4 regions of the Bacillus sp. 1NLA3E genome follow, and region 2 is predicted to be linked to each of the others. Evidence: riboswitches for the same ligand, from Rfam matches in the RefSeq annotation. Region 2 holds a riboswitch; each other region holds the start of a gene.
What was found. Region 2 has a riboswitch for cyclic di-GMP ahead of B1NLA3E_RS21885 (Flp family type IVb pilin). Riboswitches for the same ligand answer to the same signal wherever they lie in the genome.
Positions count from the first base shown of each region.

Region 1 (5,699 bases), 2.0 Mb from region 2:
AAGGATCCCAAAATCGCCCACGGAGTCGGTAACAACGTTTTTGAAACTAGTCCGAAGGAACCGACTAATTGCCAAATGGCAACCACAGCTACTGGTAATATGAGCCCTCGTAGCATGACAATGAGTTGTTTTTGTATCGTAACTCTCTTACCACGTTTTTTAATAAATAACGGAGCACGAAACTTAAATATTGGATTGGATGAAAGAGAAACTTCCTTTGTTTTACTCATCAAATTCACCTCCGATTATTTATTTTCTTTTTCTAACTCTTTTAATGCTTTGTTAATAAACGTGTTATCTGCAACCTTTGATACATTTATTTTTTTGTTGATGGCCTTTAAAGAGTATTGGAAGTCGGCGGTGTCCTGTTGTGCTTCCACAATTTTCTCATCAACTGGTACATTAATCGCTACAGAATTTTTCAACACCTGCTTTACCACTTCTGGATCGATTTTTTTCTCTTTTGCATATATTTTAATTGCTTCATCGGTATGCTCATTTTGGTATTTTAGAGCTTTCTCATATATTTTTAAAAACTCAACCACAAGCTCAGGGTGTTCATCTGCAAATTCCCCACGTACAATGGTGAAACTTGGTGAAACGACCTTTAAGGTGTCACCGTCTGCCAAAACTCTGGCGTCATGGTTTATTTGCTGTAAGCTGACAAAAGGATCCCAAATGGCCCAAGCATCAACTGAACCTGTTTCAAACGCAGGTTGCGCTTCATCAGGCTGAAGTTGAATAATCTCAATATCATCTGGTTTTAATCCAGCTTGATCGATGGCACGATACAGTAAATTAAAAGCGCTGCTTCCCTTTGCTACGGCAATTTTTTTACCTTTAAGATCTTTTATATTTTTAATTGGACTATTTTTTTGTACGAGAATGGCATTTCCCTTTAATCCCTTACTGATCGTGTTAATTTCCTTAAAATCAATATCTGCTGCCTGTGCTGAAATGACTGGTGAGTTTCCAACTTGACCGAAATCCAAGCGGTCAGAGGCCATTGCTTCAAAATGAGGTGGACCACTTTGGAATTCTGCCCAGGTTACCTTAGCTCCAACTTTGGCGAAGCCTTCCTCAAACCATCCCTTGTTTTTCGCTAACAGAAGTGGTCCGATGAGTTGTTGAATCCCGATATTGACAGTGACATTTTCACTTTTTGTGGTTGCCTTTACGCTTTCTTGCTTTGATTCTGTGGAGGAACACCCTGCTAGTAAACTCAAACTAAGAATAAATATTAAACCAATAATTTTAAATTTTTTCATGATTTTTATCCCTTTCCGATTAAATTCCGGAACCTTCTACTAAAAGAAGGTCATCCGATTTCTCAAATTCTTCTAAAACGCGTTGTCTAAGCTCCTGAAACGTACGATTTACTTTTTTACGAGGATATGGTAAATCAATTGTAATTGTTTTGCTAACTCTTCCTGGTCTAGGGCTCATAATTACCACGCGTTGTCCAAGATAGATAGATTCATCAAGATCGTGGGTCACTAGAATCATTGTTGTGCCTTTCTTCCTCCAAATATCAAGGAGTACATCTTGCAGGTGAGTCCTTGTGAATGCATCAAGTGCCCCAAACGGTTCATCCAGAAGTAGGACCTCCGGATCTCTAAGTAGCGCTCTGGCTATTGCCACTCTCTGTGACATTCCTCCCGATAATTCCCTTGGGTATGCTTTCTCAAACCCTGTTAATCTGACAATCTCAATTAATTCATCTACCTTCTTCCTTACTTCAGGATCTTTTAAAGATAGATCTGCTGCAATATTTTTTTCGACAGTCAACCATGGGAAAAGACGATGCTCTTGGAATATGAACCCTTGCTTAATTCCTGGACCTTTAAGGTCGACATTACTAATTTTCACTGTACCTTCAAAATTGAGATCGAGCCCTACAACAATCTTTAATAAGGTACTCTTCCCACACCCACTTGGACCAATAATCGTAATGAATTCTCCTTTGTTAATATGTAAATTGACATCCTGCAAAGCTTGAATAACTTGTTGTGATTTTATAAAGGTTCGATTCAACGATTCAATGACTACACTCATCCTTGCTTCCCCTCCTCCTTCTTGTTTGCTCCAGACTTACCCAAAAACGACAAATTTGCCTTCCCCCTATCAACACTTACTGATTTAAAAAAAGAATAAAAAAAAGACTGCTATCTTTTATCAATATAAAAAAAAAGAAGAGCAGCCTTCAGTTGTCTGATAAGCCAAATATCTTATTAAGTTGTCTAATTTGTATTAACCGTAATAAACGGCTATAAATTTTAGTTTTAAACATCTCTAAAGCTTTCAGTCCTTCCGTTATCGGATAGCAACTGCTGATATCCTAAGAAATGTTAAATAATTTCCTAATAATTGCTATATTATCCTTATTTATCACATAAGTCAACTTGGAATTTAAAATAAACTAATCATTTCGAAAAATACAAATAACTCGATCATCATTTCTTAGTTAAAAGCTCTTAATTATAAGTTTGTACTGCCCTATTGGTCTTTGATTTACTTTTTGAAATAAAACGATTTTTCTCGGTTTTGTCCACTTGTGTAATTTGCCCGTCATGAATGGTAATCACGAGAGAACCAAATTGCAAATCCTTTAATGAATCCAAAATATATTTCTTTTTCTCTTGTTCAAAATCTGCCATTTTATCATTCTCCTCTCAATTTTGAAATCTACGATAATCATTTATCTCATTAAAGAATCCATCATATTTAATTAAGAAAGATGAATCCCCCCTTTTTTTTTGAGTAATAAAAAAGGCGCATACTTTTATTAAGTATGCGCCTTCGGTTTATCCAATCAGCATGCACTATTAGCTTGAAGGATTCCCCACTTTTCAGACAAAACATATATCAGGTGGGAATTCCAAGTTATTATGTTAAATATTACCTAACAATATCTTCATCTTATCCTCACTTATCCTACCTGTCAAGTGTGATTTTGAAATTCAAAAATTCCCCTATCATTTTCTTTAATGAAATACCTATAATGAACAACCACGAATACTTGAATCAAAAAAAGCAAAAAAATAAGCTGAATTTTGGTTATTCCAAAATAGCAGCTTATTTTTTTTGTCTTACATCATCTATGTTATTAATAACCATTATGATCAATTCGAATCTTCCTTTTCATTTTAGTTTTCTATCTAATGAGGTATACTTTGTGTAGATTCATCCAAAAATGACCTAATCTCCTCTTCTGACAACCCCATATCCAGAGCATTCATTATTAGCTCAACCCATTCCAAATCTAATTCCTCATGACTAAGTATTACTCCCCCTACCATTCCTCTCCCTCCAGCCCAATTATTTCAGGCAGCCCAGCCGTCATAATCAGAGAACTCCTCTAATTTTAGACCTGTAACTTTGCGTCACTATCTTTCAATAGATTTGCCTTTTACTGTTCACCGATACAAAATTGTTGTTCGAAAAGAAATAAATCCTAAGAGGTCAAAAACTTTTCAATGGATATCATGAGGTAGTATATAATAGACATCATGGGTATATTATATCATCTATGGACACTCGTTCCTAATAATACGAATTCAATAATTTTTTTATTCAGCTTTTTTCGAAGAAAGGCGAGCTAATCGTTTTCCACTTGAAATTTTTTTACTTAACAAAAATGTACCACCACCAAGGGCTAGGAATGCTCCGGCAATTAATAAATTATAAATACCAGTTGCGCTATTAGGAAGTTTATACCCGGCAACTGATAAGACTCCACCATTTGTCCCATCAACAAAAAACCTAAGCTGGAATTCACTATTAAGATTTTGAAATTCATTTCCAAGTTCAATAGGTATATAGATATTAAATTTTAGTATCTCTGAAGCATGCCTTTTCAATTCCCTTGAATCTAATTTTTGAAGATCCTTAAATTTCCCATCAAATATTACACCATTTTTATCTTCAACTTTTAATAATAATTCATTATAAAATTTTTCAGACCCATTTAAAAAGCTATTTGAAAATAGATACTTAATATCCTGGTCCCCATTATTTTTAACTTCTATTTCTTTAATGTAAGTATCGCCTGGTCTCCCACTTTTTATATCAAAGAAAACTTTCTCGGGACTTGTTGAAATATCAATTTCTTTTTTAGTCCCATTGGCATTAATTAAACTTAAGGGGGAATACAAGGAATAAATGGTGACAATTATTAATATAACAAAGGATTTTTTTAACATATTTACCCCCCATTTCCCCTTTTTTTAAAAGAGGTGGATAATAACCCTACCTTTAAAACAAAATATCTTTCTGTATTTAGTAAATTTATTTTTCTAATCCTGCCAAGCAGGCGCGTCAACTACTGCTGGTTGGTTAGCAACATTACTAGTTGAATCAGTTGTTGCACGGTCACCAATTATCCCATTACCTGTAAGGTTTCCGTTAGGTGCATTTTGATCATGATATTTTGGAGCCATTACTTGCCTTGCATCGAAGTTAAAGGCAACTTTTGCTACCATACCTTGTAAATTATTTTGCGGCTGTCCAGAGTCTTTAAACTCTATGATGATACGATATCTATTTGTTTCACTTGAATTTATTCCCAGAGGTGTTAAATTTAGTTTTCCATTTTTAATATAGTCAGCTTTGATTTTTCCTGCAAAATCTCCAGCAATCGCTTCTCTTAATGAAATATCCTGAGAGTTAATAAGGAGATAACCAGCATCTGGTGCATCTGGGTCAATATAAGGTGGTGTTGCATCAACAAAGTATTTTACATTTAGGGCATCCAAAAATTGATCAGAAGTTCCACCTGTGCCTAACGGATTTGTTACATTAGCCGTTACACCCATGAATACATCTTCAATAGCAAGGCTTCCGGAATTTTTTAATACAAATTGTCTTTCAAAACTGTCACCAGGTTGGATATTACTTAAGTCAAAGTTAAGTGGAAAATCCCATGCTTTCTGTAATTCAACATTTAATGTGCCTGCTGCAAATCCATTATGAAGGGTTGCTGCATCACTAAAATAAGCGAATGTACCACCACCGATTAGTGATAAACCTAGTGCAGCTGATGCTGCTCCTAACCCTAACTTTCTTTTAATACTCATTCCCTTTTCCTCCCTTTTCCACCTCTTTAAAGAGGTATGTAAATTTATGATGGATCCTTATGACAACATAAGGAAAACAACCGTTAAATAGTTTCATGACCGTCTTTTAGTTCTTTCTCCCTACCCTTATCAAGTTCTTTTACAGCTTTGAAAATTGTAACCCCTGAATATGCAAGCAATATTATCCCTGGCAATATAAGTAATAGCGAAATTCCTTGTTTTGATTTTGCAAAATCTATTAAGTAGCCCGCGTAAGGGACAGTAAATCCAGTGTATTTTCCAACTACATTTTGTGAAAGTACGGCATTTGCATCTGGATCCTGGTTATTATCCCCTTTTGTTTTATACATTGTTTGATTACCATCTTTATTAACTTCAACTATTCTGTGTGTAACTAACTTATTATCTGATTCCATAAATGTTATTACATCTTTCTTTTTTAGGCTTGCAGGATCACTAACAGGTTTTATTGCAATTATCGAGCCTGTCTTAAAGGTTGGTTCCATTGAACCAGATAATACGGTTTTTAATTGATAGCCAAGAAACTGTGGTTCTCCACCTGCAATTTTCGAAGAAATCACTATATAAACCATAAAAATTAATAAAAGAAAAAGTAGTATTGTA
Region 1 is NC_021171.1:1,714,040-1,719,738, reverse strand. Features, by position in the region: partial or broken gene B1NLA3E_RS08305 (ABC transporter permease) at 1-86, opposite strand, end outside; gene B1NLA3E_RS08300 (aliphatic sulfonate ABC transporter substrate-binding protein) at 246-1,271, opposite strand; gene B1NLA3E_RS08295 (ABC transporter ATP-binding protein) at 1,288-2,055, opposite strand; gene B1NLA3E_RS08290 (YezD family protein) at 2,475-2,657, opposite strand; gene B1NLA3E_RS23785 (anti-repressor SinI family protein) at 3,159-3,299, opposite strand; cyclic di-GMP riboswitch class I at 3,324-3,417, opposite strand; gene B1NLA3E_RS08285 (TasA family protein) at 3,570-4,202, opposite strand; gene B1NLA3E_RS08280 (TasA family protein) at 4,296-5,075, opposite strand; gene sipW (signal peptidase I SipW) at 5,159-5,699, opposite strand, start outside.
Region 1: linked by a shared signal. The riboswitch ahead of B1NLA3E_RS23785 (anti-repressor SinI family protein) and the one ahead of B1NLA3E_RS21885 (Flp family type IVb pilin) in region 2 are both predicted to bind cyclic di-GMP.

Region 2 (5,699 bases):
ATTAGCACTGTTAAATAATCCAAACAGGCAAACACTAGCTGTAAGAAAACTGTAAGTGGAGTGGCATAATTGGAAAAAAAACATAACATTCGTTTAACCTCTTCGGAGATAGGTTACCTTTGGGCTAATTACCAGGGGGATAGCTTAGCCAAATGTGTATTAACGGTATTTCTACATAACGTAGAAGACACTGAAACGCGCCCAGCAATCGAGTACGCCTTATCACTGGCCCAAAATCACTTAGAAAAAATCACCGAGATTTTTACCGGAGACCATATCCCCATTCCGCTAGGATTTACTGATGAGGACATAAACTTGAATGCACCCAGACTGTTCTCAGATTCATTTTATTTAAATTACCTCCTAGACATGGCCAAGGGAGGGCTGCATCGTACGCCTATGCTTTGCAGAATACGCACAGACAAGATGTTAGGGATTTCACAACAGCGTGTTTAGCCACCGTCGCCGAGCTATTCAATATGGTCACAGAAATTCTATTAAACAAAGGTCTTTCAATCAGACCACCTTATATAACACCGCAACATCAAGTTGAATTTGTAAAAAAGCAAAGCTTTCTGTCGGGGTGGTTTGGCGAAAAGCGGCCCCTTGTAGCACTCGAAATTTCCCATCTAGCTACAAACATTCAAACAAATGCGATGGGAAGAGCCTTAGCGATCGGATTTGCCCAAACGGCAAAAACAGCAGATGTTAGGGATTATATGGTCCGTGTCAAAGAAATAGCTAAAAAACATATCGAAATATTTCATGCCACTTTAACGGAGGAAAGCTTACCAGCCCCAATGACCTGGGACAGCGATATATTGGATTCAACGAAACCACCTTTCTCAGACAAGCTGATGATGTATCACATATGTTTAATGTATATTACCGGCATCGGGAACTATGGTACGGCGCTATCACAAAGCATAAGGAAGGATTTGATCCAAAAATACACTCGACTTATATCAGAGGTAGGATTATTAGCTGAAGATGGTGCAAATTTAACAATCAAACACGGCTGGATGGAATGTCCACCACAAGCTCCACCAAATGACTTAATGAACAGAGAACAATAAAAAAAGGAGCCTGCCTCCAATACACTTGGAGGCAGGCCCCCAATCCCCGACCTACATCTTGCTTTCCATCAATGGAGAAAATAATGCATCGATGAGATAAGTTTGCTTTCTTGCTAACTTCGTAAGACATGTATTGCAAATTGCCCCAATTCCTAGAGGAGGTTTCCCATATTTAGCTAAAATAGCTTGGGTAAATGGATCTTTACTATCAGAATGAACAAGCTCATATCCGGTTTTAATGACCTTCCTAGTATTCGCACCACAAACAATACATGCCTTAACCAATACGCATTTCCCCTTTTATACTTTATATATGATGAGGAAATCCAAGTATTCCATTTTTAAGACTTTGAAAAATAAAGAACGATTCCGCAGACACTGAGGCGACTCTCGGCCACCCCACCAAATCATCTTTAACGCTGGTGTCGCAGCTGGTAATTTTTGGCGATTAGCCGATAAAAATTGCCAAAACGGTCGATAAAACCACGATAGCGGCCGATAAACGTTCCTAGTGCAATGCCCAGCCCCCAAAATGCCAAAAAACCGTAATAAAGCACCTAACAAACCAACGACGAACCAACCTAATCCCAGCACATCCCAAAAGCTACAAAAACACCCCAAAAAACCACAAAAAAAGGCAATCCGGCCAACCACCACCACCACCGAATCCCCTTCCAAATTAATTTATTTTCCCACTATAATTCGATCCCCAAGCACAATTGAATAAGCTTCAATCGTCCCAACAGGCAGCTCTAACGTTTTAACCGCACCACGAATCGGAAATATTATTCGATTTGGTTTCAAGTTCTTCCTTACAGCTACCACCACATCATCGTCATCAAGAAACACAACATCAATCGCAAAAAACATAAAGAACATATGGATTGAATTACAGGGTGAAAACATAATGCCTTCATCCACAATCGGTTTCCGTCTAAACATCAGCCCTCTAAACCGCGGCCAAAATCGATCGTAAACCTTTATCGTAATAGGTACATCAATGTCACTAATTCGCCTTATAATTTTCACAAAATCGCCCTTCCTTCTCCTACCGTACATAGCGATTTTACCAATTAAAGTGCTATATTTAAATAGCAAACAAACGAAAAGGCAAACCTTGAGAAATCATGGGACGCAAAACTATAGGGACTTACGAGCAATGCCGAAGTCAGCCAGTTACCGAATCTGTAGAAGGGCTTACGAGAATACCAAAGTTAGCTAGTTGCCGAATTTGTATAATGGTTTACAGAGATTACCAAAGTCAGTCAGTTACCGAATCTGTAAAAGGTCACTCGGACTATTCCGAAGTCAACCATTTACTGAATCAGTAGAAAGGCTTTTTTGGAATACCAAAGTTTAGCCAGTTTACGAATTTGATTGAAGAGCTTACACGGAATGTCGAAGTCAGCCATTTGCCGAATCTGTAGAACAGCTTACAGGCTATACCGAAGTCAGCCAGTTACCGAATCTGTAGTGTTACTTATCGTTGTTTGCCAAAATATTATATGAGGTGAACATAATGATGAAGAAAATCAGTGGTCTTTTCATTGAAGAGACGGGACAAGGTATGACAGAGTACGGACTAATTTTAGGACTAATCGCTCTAGCTGCAGTGGCTGCTCTAGGGTTATTTGGTGACGCCATCAGCGCCAAATTTACAGAAATTAAAGGCAAGCTTGAAGGCACAGATGTAACACCACCTGAATGATAATAAGTTAAATAATAATGATTAATCAAAATCCCTACTTTCGTTCGTGCATTTGGAAGTGGGGGTTTTTTATAATCTCAAGCGCTGACGACCCAACCATCAACACATCAAACAGCCCTCTTCAGCGCGAAATATCCAGCACCGACGCCGCTAATCACCACTCAAGCTGGCGTTTTAAGCATGTCCAATGAGGTGAAAAATGCTACTAAATATAATTTTGTTACTAATCCTTGTAATCTCATTCATTACCGATCTCAAAAGCAGACGCATATTAAATAAGATTACCTTCCCGACCATGATCCTGGGACTAACCTATCACACCATAACTGCTGGCACGCACGGCTTAACATTCAGCGGACTAGGCTTATTGGCAGGCTTTGGTGTACTATTAATCCCCTATCTAATGGACGGAATGGGCGCAGGCGACGTCAAGCTTCTAGCGGCCATAGGGGCACTAAAAGGCGCAACCTTCGTGTTTGGGGCATTCTTATTTACCGCCATCATCGGAGGCATAATTGCTGTCATCATCTTAATTTGGAAAAAAGAACTACTAATCTCACTTAAACGCATCATTTTTTTTACAAAACTAAGAAAGCTGAGCGGCCTGGACCAGAATGAATATCATCACGCCTTCCCATATGGCGTCGCGATCGTCCTAGGTACCATCATCCAGCTCGGAGTAAACTTCGGATGATTCGCTCCCAGAAAGGCCAAGCAACAGTCGAACTAGCCCTCAGCTTAGTGGTACTTTTGCTCATCGTCTTCGGCATCATCGATTTTGGGCGAATTTTTCAAGCCTATTTAACAACAAACAACGCCAGTCGTGAAGGGGCACGGTTAGCCACACTAGGCGCGACTGATACGGAAATCATCAAGACGACGAAGGACGCAGCTCAAGTCGAACAGACTGACAAGTTGACCGTCACCGTCACACCGCAGCCGGAACTGAGAAAAAGAGGCGTATATGTGACCGTCTCCACCACATACCCAGTGACAATATCCGTACCGCTTATGGAAATCGTATTGCCAAACCCTTTTACTGTTAAAAGTAAAACCGTGATGAGGGTGGAATAGTATGAGCACAATCATAAAAAAAGAAAATGGTGCAGTCGTTGTCGTCGTCGCACTCCTGATGTCCGTTTTACTAGGCATCACCGCACTCGTCATTGATGGCGGCATGCTGTACATGGAAAAGCAAAAATTGCGAGACATCGCCGATGCCGCAGCCCTTGCCGGTGCACAGGAACTGCCGGCAACACCAGCGATGGCAACAGCCAAAGCAACCGAAACAATAACCTTAAATGGGGAAGATCCCAATAAATTTAACATCATCTTTAGTAAAAGTGATCACCGAATCACCGTCAGCGCTGAAAAAACAGTCGACCTCGTGTTCGCCAAAGCAATCGGCTTCGCTCAAGCCAAAGTTGACGCCGTTGCCCATGTCGAAATCGGAACGCTTATGTCAGGAAGAGGCGCCGTTCCAGTAGGGGTAGAGGATACAAGCCAACTAACCTTTGGTGACATCAAATATCTTAAAGTTGAAGACGCCACAGTCGGGAACTTTGGTGCCCTTGCCCTAGCAGGGCCGGGAGCAAATATATTCGAAGAAGATTTTAAAATGGGATATGACCAAGAACTTCGTGTGAACCAAATCATCAATACACAAACAGGGAATTTAGCAGGACCCACCGCCAGAGCAGTTAACTACCGGATAGCTGCCTGCCCAACTGCGACCTATTTGAATCACCCTGATGATTGTCCAAGGATTATACTGGTGCCCGTGTTCCAGACCGTGGTAACGGACCAAAACCAAATAAAGGCCGTAAAGATCGTTGGCTTTGCCAAGTTCTTTATCGAAACTGTTGCATCAACAAGCCAATCCGCTGAAATCGTCGGGCGCTTTATTGAAGAAACAGCTTCAGGCGAAATTGCCTACGGCACGCCAAGCTACGGAGCCTATGGATACAAACTAACAAGATAGATACTCCATTGTACGGATAATATGAGTACTTTTAACAAGATAGCCAAGGGTCGGAAATTATGAGTTCTCCTAACCAGATAGTCCGGGTTCCCAAAATAAAGAGGCGGGAAACTCCGCCTCTAAAATATCAAGACAGACAGCAGGTGAAGGGATGAATCCTAAGAAAATCTGGATGCTGTCAATGGTGATCGCATCCATTTTTACAATCATTTTTTACTTCTATTTAAGCAAAGGGGAAAACCAGCAAGTATCATCCTCTGAAAATAAGTCCGAGAACGTAGTTTCTGTGCAAAAGAAAGAAACGAATAAAGCGGCGCAAACAAACAATGAAAAGCTAAAAATCAGCCCAAACAAGCGCGCAATCTCGATCGCGGTTGACCAAGTCAAAGGGGTATCCGGTTTAATCCGCCCAGGAAACTTTGTCGACGTCATCGCCTTTATCCCAGAAAGTCCGGAGGGACCAGCGAAGACCGAAATCCTCCTGCAAGGAATCAAAGTTCTCGCAGTTGGTAGCCAAACCGGCAAAACGATAAAAAGCATCGAGCCGGCCTCTGAGCTAGCCTTAACCTATCCATCCGTGACCGTAGAAGTGACGCCCGAGCAAGCCGTATCAATTGCCACCGTATCGGTAAAAGGTTCCCTTACCCTAATGCTGCGCAAAACACCGGCACAGGATTCGAAAAAAGGAGTGACAGCAGATGCAGATTAACTACCTAGTCTTTAGCTCAAAAGTCTCCTTTGGAACCGAAATCGCCGAAATGCTGCACGGGAAACGACACATAGTCAAAACAATCACAACCGAAACCGACCTGAAAAAGGAGCTCGAAGCAAGCGCACCATCAATCATCATCATCGGTCAGTTTCAGCACAAGAACCCTTACGAAGTAGCTCGAGAATTTTCGCTAAAATACCGAAATACCGTCGTCCTGCTCAT
Region 2 is NC_021171.1:4,564,925-4,570,623, reverse strand. Features, by position in the region: partial or broken gene B1NLA3E_RS23445 (DUF3231 family protein) at 70-488, shown strand; gene B1NLA3E_RS23440 (DUF3231 family protein) at 480-1,076, shown strand; gene B1NLA3E_RS21900 (hypothetical protein) at 1,128-1,361, opposite strand; gene B1NLA3E_RS21895 (hypothetical protein) at 1,377-1,736, opposite strand; gene B1NLA3E_RS21890 (DUF192 domain-containing protein) at 1,761-2,105, opposite strand; cyclic di-GMP riboswitch class I at 2,176-2,260, shown strand; gene B1NLA3E_RS21885 (Flp family type IVb pilin) at 2,596-2,784, shown strand; gene B1NLA3E_RS21880 (A24 family peptidase) at 2,984-3,478, shown strand; gene B1NLA3E_RS21875 (TadE family protein) at 3,475-3,858, shown strand; gene B1NLA3E_RS21870 (pilus assembly protein TadG-related protein) at 3,860-4,765, shown strand; gene cpaB (Flp pilus assembly protein CpaB) at 4,917-5,474, shown strand; gene B1NLA3E_RS21860 (AAA family ATPase) at 5,464-5,699, shown strand, end outside.

Region 3 (5,699 bases), 500 kb from region 2:
CAAGTACTGATGGATCCGTTAAATACACTCCGCGTTTATCAATTCCACGCCTAGCATCCGGATTTCTTCCACTCCTCATCCACTCGAGTGCATATTCCAAGTCGCTGATTATGCTGGCAATTACTTTTTTATCATCAATGTCTTGAGGAGATGGCTTTTTCTTTTTGTCTAATGCACTTTGGATTCTCGAATCAAATTTTTTTTTCATCTTTCTTGCATCTCGAAGTGATTTTCGATATTCAGCCATTAATACTCTCACGCGATCAGCTCCTTTTTATTTTTGTCTCAATGCCCCTCTGTGTCGTGCATACCTCGGCATCCCCATTCCCATAAGACTCTTAATATCCGATTCACTTAAATGCTCTGATTTGCGCTTCTGTGGCTGCTGACGACGTTTTTTTTCTTAGCTGTAGTTAACTCTCGGTGTTGTTTTTTCCATTCCGTTAGCTGGTCTTTTAAAGTTGGATTCATGACATCACCTCATATTGGTCAAATAAAAAAGGACACCAAATGACGGTAAAAACCGTTCATTCAGTGTCCTCCAGAGAGCTGGTAGAACAATCATTTTTTATTCTTTTCATAATCACTAATGATTGATCCAATAATCAACTTTATTAATTCCAGTCTGCGTTTTTCTTTTGAAAACTCATTAATAGAATAAATTATTATTGCAATACCAATTATACAGAAAGTGGATATATCTAAAAGCATGGTGATTTTTTCTGATGTATCATGGACTTTAGTATTAAAGATAACTTCCATAATTTTATCTGAAACTGAATTTGTAGTTACTATTCTAGAAATCGTAGTTGTGATTACAGCAACAATTATACCTATAAATATTGTAGAAAAATTACTAAGCAGATTGTTTTTTTCATATACTTCAATATAGTTTTTTAGTAGATAATAATCTTCTAGATTTGAACCTATCTTAAAGTGTATTTTTCTTTTAATTTTCTTGAGGTTTCTTAATGGATCGGATGTTATTGGATCATCTGTGAATTGAAAAAAGAAATTAGAGTCATATTCACCTTTACCTAACCATTGATAGAGTACCTTATTATTCGATTGATAAATCTGTGAATTCCTTAACCTACGTAAATCTCTTTTTTCAGATATCCATGAGGTTAATGAAAATATTTTCAAAATTAGATAACTCATAAATACAAAATTAAAGAAGCTTGTAAATATTGACTGATAATTATTAAAAAATATTAATAAGGCTACATATGCACTAAACGCAAGTATTATCACTAAAATTTCTAATAATATTTTCTTTATTTTAATCCAATGACTCAAAAATCTTCCCCCTCATCAAACTTCACCCGTTTAACCTTTCCCTGATGTGTAACAATTTTTGTTTCACCATGACTTGGCAGCTCCGTTAATTTAGCCTTCCCATCACAAACAACAATGGCGAAACTTCCTTTTAGTTCCATTATATCAATCTCTATTTTCATCGTACTATGATTAATGTCAATTTCTCTTAGTCTCAAAGGAACTCCCCCATGCTATAATAATATTGTCGTGATATTACCTAGCCGGGAGAGATCCTGGCTTTTTTATTTTCTTTTTTGAAGCTCATCTTGTACAACATTGAGGATGGCTTCCTGATTTTGAATGTAATTTACATCTGGAGAGCCACCGATTACATGAGAACCAATCCTATTAACAACATCCCGATAAAGAAGGAACAGGCCTGCTTCATTTAGTTTCTTAATACTGTATTCCATTGTTTCATTCACCTTTGCTACCCCACCTTGATTTTGCACCTTTAGGACCACGCCATTTATAATCGGTAAAGATATTTGCATAACTGCTACCAATTGGTTTAGAGGTTTTCTTAATTGGATACATCTTAATATGACAAAACACCATAATTTTCGACAAATTATGCTAATATACCTACATAGGCAAATTTTACGAAAGTAAAGGACGCAAAGCCACGGGCCTAAAGCAAACTTTTTTGCCATGGTAGCCGGGTTGCAATTTACAAAAAATTATTTTAACAACTTTTCAAATTATCCCTTTCTTAATTTGCCTTAACATTAGAAGGGAATGATCAAAGTGAATAAAACTGTACTTATTATTGACGATTCAACTTTTATGAGAAACATGCTAAAAAATGTGTTATCTGAAAGCAATTACCTAGTTATTTCCGAAGCATCAAATGGTAATGATGCCATTTCTTTATACCAAGAATTCAATCCAGATATTGTTTTGCTAGATATAACTTTACCTGACATTAATGGAATTGATGTTTTAAAGAAATTAATAAAGATAAATTCAGAAGCTAAAATTGTCATGTGCTCGTCAATGGGTCAATCATTTGTGATTATTGAAGCTTTAGAATTAGGAGCTAAAGATTTTATTGTAAAACCAAATTTTAATGAATTAATTCCAGCTCTAAATAAAGTTTTTAATTTACCTATTAAAATCTGTTAAGTACATAATGTTAGTTTTGAATATTTAGTGAAAACCATTAAAGGTTTGGTAAACTTTAGTTTGGAATACTCGATAACCATTTTCTCAAGCTATTCCACAAATCCCCCCCCCGGACGTGTCTACTCGCACTCTCATGATCAGGGGTTAATATTTATTTCACCTAATGTTTGTATTGTGTATTATTCATGGACAGGTAAATTAGGATTTTTCCTTTTTGCATCCTCAATATTGAACCAATGTTCTTCCGACTTCACATCACCTTTATACTTGTTTGCATTGTAAATTTTATACTTTTCCTTAGACAAAATTTCACTATTTCCGTTTTTGTAATTAATAATCCAACCACTTTTCACTTTCCTTCCTCCTTCACAATAAAAGTCTAGTGGTAAACACATTGCTTATTTTGTTTTATAAAATCTTTGAAATGAAATGTTATAAAATTTCGATACAATTTAAATCGACATAATCAGAAACTCCAGGATAATATGGGCTTTCTGCCAAAACTTTAACGTTGTGACGAAGAGTTCCTTTGCAGATGTCTCCTTTACAAAAAACTTTCACTAATCTTCCCCAGTTATCCCAATATTCGTCCTTAACTAGTAATTTCATGATCTATGCGTTTTTCCTCCTTTGTGACGCAAAATCTTCGAACTATGTAAAAAGAAACCTCTTTACTTTGAGGAATTAAATGGAAAGGTTTATTCTGCTATTTAATATGAATTTTTTTATAAACAAGAAAGATAATAATGATATTAAATTATTTAATGAAGGAGATGAATAAATGACGTACCACAATAAAATACGAAGTATCCTAGGTGTTGATGTACGTGCGCGTTATTCTGAAACAGATAGTGGAAATTATGAACCCTTCAAAAATCCTTTAATACATAAACAAATAAACGGAAGTGAGATAGTTCCACTTAATATCACAAAATTATGGAGGAATTAATCCTTCCTTTTTGAAATAATCACTAAGTATAACCAACCTTTAGGCAAGTGGGTAATCTTACTAGCCTTATAAAAAAACTTTAATGCCTACTTGGAGTCAAATGAAGGCGTTTCTTATTGTGTTAATTTCTAATAATTTTGTATTTTCAGTGACATCTATTCCAACAAAATCATTAGCTTGATATACTTGAATTACCTTTTCTTTTAACCGTCCCTTAAGCGTGTCTACCATTCAGGACATAACGCTTAAGGGATTTTTAATTTTTTTTACACAATTACTCTAATGTTTATCACCAATCTCTACTTATAAAATTTCCCAGTTCGTAGTACCATATATTCATAAATGAATTAAATCAACGAGGTGTATACGATTGAATGTATTTGAAGGTGTTGAGTTTAATACAATGCAATTTATAGGGCCCCTAATTGTTCTAATAGTTACTATGGTTGGTATCTCTTTTGTTTATCGCTTTTTTTTTAAGTGGTTACCTAAAAAACTATATAACTTTCTAATTGGTCCGGTAGCTCTCATTGGTTTTTACATATGGCTCATTCCTATGAATTTAGGTTTTCACGAATTATTCAAGTAAGTAATTGGCATCTAGTTTGATGCCTTTTTTAGTTTCTGTGAAACTTAATACAAATTTTTTGTTTAAACAACCTTCCAGCCCTTACGGATCCGACTCTGAAGCTCATATTTTTTCAACGGTTCAAATAGGTAAACCCGATTCCCTTCTTCTTTCCGAAACAGGAGCACCCACTTTGGTTGTCTTTTTTTTGCCATGGGGCTTAACCACCTTCCGTTCGAGTTTTTTCAATTTTTCTAGCTCAATCCATCCCCCGAATTCCTTTTTGTATGTAATAAGTGATAGTTTGTGAGGATATTTCTTTTCAAATAGCTTTCTCTTAATCTTGAAAGCTTCAGTTTCCACACCTTTCACATCAATTACCTCAATCGAACCGTCCAGGTGATGCACTTCAAAATCGGAAACATATTCGATTTTCCGGAAATGCTGTCCGCCTTTATCGAAGGCCTCCTGGAGCAAGTATCTAGGTTGCAATCTAAAGAAAAGAATCTGTTTATTAGCTTCCAGCCATTTGAGCTGCATGTAATACTTGCTCTCTGCGACTGAATCGAACTTGTGAGAATCGATTGTTACTTTCCTATTTCCGTACTTTGATGCAGAACTCATGAAATCTTGTGCCTTTGCGAATAACATGTGCTACAAGGCCCTTTGACGAAATATCCATTTGGCTTCTTGCAATCTGGGCATGTTTCTGAAAAAGTGCTCCAAAGAAATTTACATTTTGGACATTCAAGTGCAACGATCCCTTTGTTGTGTTTAATAACATTCCCGTTGGACTTGCACTTTGGACAATTGGGTACAGTTTTTACATTGCTCATTTCTCTTTCAACTCCATTTCCAATTGATTTCCATCAGCGTTATCATTTAGATTCTCCAACTTGCGGACACATACAGGACCGATGCCTATGGCGATACTTTTTAGGCTTTTTAATGGGCGATTGCAGATTGGACAGATCATGTTATTTCCTCCAAATCTATTTCTCTAACACGGTATAAGCCTTTTAAATCGCAAGCTACAAGAAAAACGGTGTCGTAGATTGTCTCTCTCCAACAGAATCTATCTACTGGATCTCCATCGATGTCCAGTGCTTCTTCCAAAATAGTTTCAATCCCTATTTTTCTCTTACCAACAACGATTCCATTTTTATATTCATTGCATTCTTTTTCGGCCATTTTTTTTACTCTGAGAAGGCAGTTATCTTCTAGCTCTTTTTCTATTTCTTCGGATAACCATCCATAGGAAACACCATCTTTTGCTTTGGAAAGGAATTTTTTAAACCGTACCTGTTGTCCTAATTTCAACCTGGTACCCTCCTAAAAAAACTTATTTTCCGGACTTTCTACATCGAAACTAAGAATGGTTGCGAATACCCACTCCTCTTTTAACTCATCATAATCGAGTGACTCCACAGGCTTCCCAGTGCGAGAAATATTCACATTCATTGATTTTAACTCGTCTAAAACATATTGCATTTTCTTTTCCAAAGGCGCACCACGTTTGATTTTCTTTCGGCTTTTAACAGATTCAAGTAAGATTCCCATGATTATGCCCCTTTCTTCTCAGGTATTTTGACATATTCCACAGATTGCTTATCTTGATATACAACAACCGCCTTATCGTAACGATTATAAAAATCACCTGCAGTATGGAACCTTTCGAGAGCATTAAGTTCTTCTTTGGTTGTATAGCAAATCGTTTTTGTTCGATCAACACCATCA
Region 3 is NC_021171.1:251,421-257,119, reverse strand. Features, by position in the region: gene B1NLA3E_RS01425 (sigma-70 family RNA polymerase sigma factor) at 1-259, opposite strand, end outside; partial or broken gene B1NLA3E_RS25510 (hypothetical protein) at 275-471, opposite strand; gene B1NLA3E_RS01420 (hypothetical protein) at 562-1,299, opposite strand; gene B1NLA3E_RS01415 (XtrA/YqaO family protein) at 1,296-1,496, opposite strand; gene B1NLA3E_RS01410 (hypothetical protein) at 1,563-1,814, opposite strand; cyclic di-GMP riboswitch class I at 1,903-1,991, shown strand; gene B1NLA3E_RS01405 (response regulator) at 2,059-2,445, shown strand; gene B1NLA3E_RS25105 (hypothetical protein) at 2,625-2,798, opposite strand; gene B1NLA3E_RS25100 (hypothetical protein) at 3,227-3,394, shown strand; gene B1NLA3E_RS01395 (DUF1064 domain-containing protein) at 4,104-4,613, opposite strand; gene B1NLA3E_RS25095 (DUF6011 domain-containing protein) at 4,795-4,938, opposite strand; gene B1NLA3E_RS01390 (hypothetical protein) at 4,935-5,282, opposite strand; gene B1NLA3E_RS01385 (hypothetical protein) at 5,295-5,522, opposite strand; gene B1NLA3E_RS01380 (hypothetical protein) at 5,525-5,699, opposite strand, start outside.
Region 3: linked by a shared signal. The riboswitch ahead of B1NLA3E_RS01405 (response regulator) and the one ahead of B1NLA3E_RS21885 (Flp family type IVb pilin) in region 2 are both predicted to bind cyclic di-GMP.

Region 4 (5,699 bases), 440 kb from region 2:
TTATTTGACCAACGTTTCGGCTTTCCCGATTCAGCAGTTGATCGCATTGTTCCAAATCAAATCAACGAAGATAAGTTAATGGTGAAGGTTGAACCATTTTATGAGTGGGTCGTTGAAGAAACAAAAATAGTTGGCGAAAAACCGGAAATTGCCGGAATTACTTTTGTTCAAGATTTAGTGCCATTTATTGAACGGAAATTGTTTACGGTCAATACAGGTCATGCGCTGGCTGCATATTTTGGCTATTATTTCGGCATTGAAACGATTAACATTGCAATGGAAAATGAACAAATAAACGGTTTGGTTGAAGGCGCGCTTAGAGAAAGTGGTGAGTTTTTGGTGGAAAAATATGGATTTAACCGTGATGAACACGGCAAATACATTCAAAAAATTCTACATCGTTTCGCCAACGCTTATATTATTGATGAAGTTACGAGAGTTGGACGTTCGCCTATTCGCAAGCTTGGACCAAATGATCGTCTCGTTAGCCCAGCTAGGCAATTTATTGAAGTAGTAGGGAAAGAGCCGACCTACCTCATGAAGGGAATAGCGGCAGCGCTTCTTTATGATTTTGAAGGCGATCAAGATGCTGTTCATGTTCAAAACACCATTAAGGAAAAGGGACTTGTTGCTGCCATTGCGGAGTATACAAAACTTAATCAAACATCACCTTTGTTCGAAGGAATTGTTGAGCAATACAACCAATTGAAGATGAATAAATAATACATTAAAATAGCCTTCCTAGCGCAACCGCTTGAATTAGAAAAGCTGTTGCATTGGGAAGTCTTTTTTGTTGTTTTTGAACTCATATCCTTGAAAATGAAACTGATTGGAGCGGAAGGTGCTCGACTCCTGCGGGAGCAGCGGGACAGGTGAGACCCCGCAGGCGCTTAAGCGCCGAGGAGGCTCACCACCCGCCCCGCGGAAAGCGAGCACCTGAAGCGGAAATCAGCCTTTTTGAAAGATGACACTCAATAATTACTATATTTTGAGATAAAATAGAGTTGGAGTATTTGTTGAAATAGGAGGATTTTGAAATGGATGTAAAATCAGCCCAAAAAGTAGACTTTAAAAAGGAACTGAAGGAATTTTACAGTTGCCCAAAAAAGAATGTCCTTGTCGATGTACCTGAGATGAATTATTTAATGATTGATGGCAAGGGGGACCCGAACACTGCCATAGCCTTTAAGGATGCGATTGAAGCACTATATTCAGTCTCCTATTCTGTTAAATTTTTATCAAAAAAGAACGGTTTGGACTATGTCGTTATGCCGCTGGAAGCACTTTGGTTTATTGATGAGATGAATGATTTTATTCATGTTCCAAAAGATGAGTGGGAATGGACCGCGATGATTATGCAGCCAAGTCATATCTCTAAAGAAATGATGAACGATGCAATCGAATCGGTAAGAAAAAAGAAGGGCTTAGCTTCATTAGATAAAATAAGATTTGAAGGATACAATGAGGGTTTATCAGCACAGGTTCTTTATGTTGGACAATTTGATGATGAGCATCCAACCATTGTAAAGCTACATGAGTTTGCTCAAGCGAATGGATATCGTATTGAAGGAAAACACCATGAAATTTATTTAAGTGATTTTCGAAAGGTAGACCCTAGTAAATTAAAGACAATCATTAGACAGCCCGTTTCAAAAAAATAATGGATATTAGACCGCTTATTCGAAAACGAATAGGTGGTTTTTTAAAATCGTTTGAATCAATTCTGTATGACCTCCACTTTTAGTGTGAATAATTAATTAGAACAAAATTCATATCAAGGATGTTATATCATGATTGAGCATGTATTACTTTCTATTGTCAGGTCATTTACTGCGTTTTTAGTGTTAATGTTGGTCGCAATATGTCTTGGAAAGCAAGTTAATTCTCATAAGAACTATTATAATTTCGCTTTATCACTTATAATTGGTTCGTTTGTGGCAAATATGGGGTTCGATACGAATATCAAATTTATTCCCATGCTCGCTGGATTTTTAACGATTATTATTGTGTATTTTCTCATAGCAAAAATCTCCTATAGAAGCAGAAGGTTCAGCCATTGGTTTTCTGGAAAACCGACAGTGATCATTAAAGACGGAAAAATCTTAGAGGGAGATATGAAGAAAATCAAATTCACGTTGGATAATTTAAATCAGCAGCTGAGGGAGTTAGGTATTTTTGATGTATCTGAGGTGGAGTTTGCGTTATTAGAGGTAAGCGGTAATTTATCCGTTTTAAAAAAAGCAAAATACCAAAGCCTTACCAAAAATGATCTATTTCCGTTTGCTCAGACTCAAAAGTTGAATTTCCCGATTGAACTGATTGTGGAGGGTAGCCTAATCGAAAAGAATTTTGATGATAAATACACAAGGGAATGGCTTAATCAGCAACTTCAATTAAGAAATTTAAAAAGGGAACAGGTACAGTATGCTGTAATTAGTACAAATGGAACTCTATTTATCGACTTGTTTCGAGACAATTAACACTTATTACCTAAAAATGTAGTGCTGTGAATTTAATACAAATTTTTAAAAATACACTTATTTTTCATTAAATATAGTAAAATAGTATCAGTGAATAGCAATTATTCAACTTAATAGTCAGATAAAGGCAAACTTATTGAAAGATAAGGACGCAAAGCCACAGGTCTAAGGAAATCTATGACGGCTGGGTTACCGATGAATGAAAATGATTCTACCCTCCTAGTTATGTCTCTTTGGGTACGAATATTTTTTTTGAAAAAAATTGATTGACATACCAAAGCTGTTCCACAAGAAATAACTAACCACATGTTGGATGTACTGGAGTGAGGAAATGAAATATACCGGGAGGACAGTTGCCGTATTAGTCACTATCATATGGCTTGTCATAGAGAGTTGGATTGATCATGAATTTCTAGTATTTCAGTTTGGGTTAGGAATTCCTCTTGGATGGTTTTTTGGAAGACATTATGATAAAGCGGTATTTTTACGTAGAGACTTAAAAAATGTCCAGAATAAACTAACGAGTGAATATAATAAAAGTTTGAATGAAAGCGAAAAACTTTTTAAATATATTGCTTACCATGATTCATTAACAGGGTTAGCAAATCGGAATAAGGTCCGTAAACATTTAGGTCAGGAATTATTAATTTCAGAAAGAGAAAATCAAAGTGTCGCTATTCTTTTTATCGATTTGGATCGGTTTAAGTCTATAAATGATACGTGGGGACATAAAATAGGTGATCAGTTGCTAAAGATGGTCGCTATTCGTTTAATAGACTGTATTGGAGCTAAAGGACTAATCGCAAGGCAAGGAGGAGATGAATACATCATTTGCCTCCCTGATAGCAATAGAAAAGAAGCGGAAGCGATCGCTCAAAAAATTCTACAAACCTTATCCCTACCATTTGAGATTATGGTTCATGAAGTAGTTATCACGTCCAGTATTGGGGTTAGTCTTTCCCCACTTGATGGAAATGAAGTAGATACTTTGATTCGAAACGCAGATATCGCCATGTATTTAGCAAAAGAAAAGGGAAAAAATAACTATCAATTTTACCGATCTGAAATTGAAGCTTTTATCCATAGAAAATTTGAATTAGAGAGTAAAATAAGGAAAGCAATACATAATCAAGAGTTTGAGCTCCATTATCAGCCGAAATTTGCTCTAAATACTAATGAGATGATTGGGGTTGAGGCATTAATTCGCTGGAATGATCCCGAACTGGGGACCATTCAACCAGCTGAGTTTATTCCGATCGCGGAGGAAACTGGGTTAATTGTCCCAATTGGTGACTGGGTAATGAAGGAAGCTTATAGACAGCTTAAGGTATGGCAGGGATCAGGGGTAAAAAACCTGATGGTTTCTGTAAATATTTCAGCAAGGCAGTTTCTTAATAGGGACTTAGTTTGCAAAATAGATTCAATCATAAAGGAACTTGACCTTGACCCAAAATATATAAATCTTGAAATTACAGAATCAATGGCCATGGCTGATGTTAGCCACTCAACTAAGCAAATGAGAGATCTTAAAAAGCTTGGGGTGCTCCTTTCGCTAGATGACTTTGGAACGGGATATTCTTCGCTAAGCTATTTAAATAAATTCCCTTTCGACTTTTTAAAAATTGATAAGTCGTTTATTCAACAGATGAATCATTCGGAAAACAATTTAAGTATTGTCCAAGCAATCATCACAGTTGCCCACAGTTTTAATATGTCTGTGATCGCAGAAGGAGTTGAGAAGAAAGAACAACTCCAAACCTTACGTTTAAAAAAATGTGATGTGGTTCAAGGTTTTTATTATAGTCCACCGTTACAAGTAACAGAATTTGAAAAACTTCTAAATTTAAGTCATTAAATCATGCTAGATAAATACGCAAAGAGGCTGGGCTTCAGATATATCTGAAACCCAGCCTCTTTTTGAGTAATTGGTGCAAATTTAGTTTGTTTCCTCTTTTTTGCCTCGTCCGGCTGCTTTTATAGCATGCTTTAATATGATCTCGATTTGGGCATTGACACTTCGGAGCTCATCACTTGCCCATTTTTCGAGTGTATCATATGTCCTTTGGTCTATTCGAAGAAGGAACTTCTTTTTTTCAGACATAGTATCACTACCTTAATAGATGGTTCCTGTATTGATTACTGGTTGGGTCCCTTTTTCTGAGACGATTGTCACCATAAGGTTATTCACCATCTGTGCTTTCTTTTCTTCATCTAGTTCCACGACACCTTCACTGCTTAGTTGCTCAATCGCTGATTTAACCATCGAAACTGCACCATCGACGATCACCTTTCGGGCTGCAAGTATGGCTTTTGCCTGTTGTCGCTGCAACATGGATGAGGCAATCTCACTCGAATAGGCTAAATGCATAATACGCGCTTCGATAATCTCTACCCCTGCAACTACTAATCGTTTTTGTAGATCCTTCGTTAATTCATCGCCAACCTCATCAGAGTGCTGTCTTAAAGATATCTCATAATCATTGTTGAAATTGTCGTATGGATATTGACTGGCGATGTGACGCAAGCCAGTTTCACTTTGGGTATGAACAAACTCTTTATAATCCTCAACATCATAGACTGCTTTGGCAGAGTCAAAAACCTTGTAAACAACAACAGCGGCAATCTCGATTGGATTTCCTTCCAAGTCGTTAACCTTTAGTTTCTCACTGTTAAAATTAATCACTCTTAAAGATACATTTTTTCTTAAGGTCAAGGGAATGGAGAGCCAAAATCCTTCTTGCTTAATTACGCCTAAATAGGAACCAAAAAGAGTGATTACTTTAGCTTGATTAGGTTGATTAATGGTAAATCCGGTTAATAGAACGGCAGCAATTAGAGCAAGTACGACAAATGGTATGAGGATGACTGGATTTTGATTAAGTGAAAAAATTCTAATTAAATAAATGATGATTATAAACAACAATAACTCGATTAAAACCCCACCAAATCCGTTCACTTTAAATATTTCTTTCTCTTTCAAAAGGACCACTCTCCACTTCCTACTGAAATTATTTTGATACCAATATGATATCACATTAATATCAAATCTAAAACTTTCAATACGGACAAAATGATATCCATTTGTCTAAGAAACATTACGGTAGCAAAATGAGCAAATTATTGAAAGATAATGATTTAAAGGAATGTCAAAATCAAGTGATTTTGAAGGAAATGATAAAGGAAAAAGTTCCTGAAGGCATTTTCTTTCATCGTTGTTCA
Region 4 is NC_021171.1:187,737-193,435, forward strand. Features, by position in the region: gene B1NLA3E_RS01020 (mannitol-1-phosphate 5-dehydrogenase) at 1-723, shown strand, start outside; gene B1NLA3E_RS01025 (GyrI-like domain-containing protein) at 1,038-1,661, shown strand; gene B1NLA3E_RS01030 (DUF421 domain-containing protein) at 1,791-2,480, shown strand; cyclic di-GMP riboswitch class I at 2,597-2,677, shown strand; gene B1NLA3E_RS01035 (putative bifunctional diguanylate cyclase/phosphodiesterase) at 2,812-4,335, shown strand; gene B1NLA3E_RS25085 (hypothetical protein) at 4,417-4,581, opposite strand; gene B1NLA3E_RS01040 (SPFH domain-containing protein) at 4,594-5,460, opposite strand.
Region 4: linked by a shared signal. The riboswitch ahead of B1NLA3E_RS01035 (putative bifunctional diguanylate cyclase/phosphodiesterase) and the one ahead of B1NLA3E_RS21885 (Flp family type IVb pilin) in region 2 are both predicted to bind cyclic di-GMP.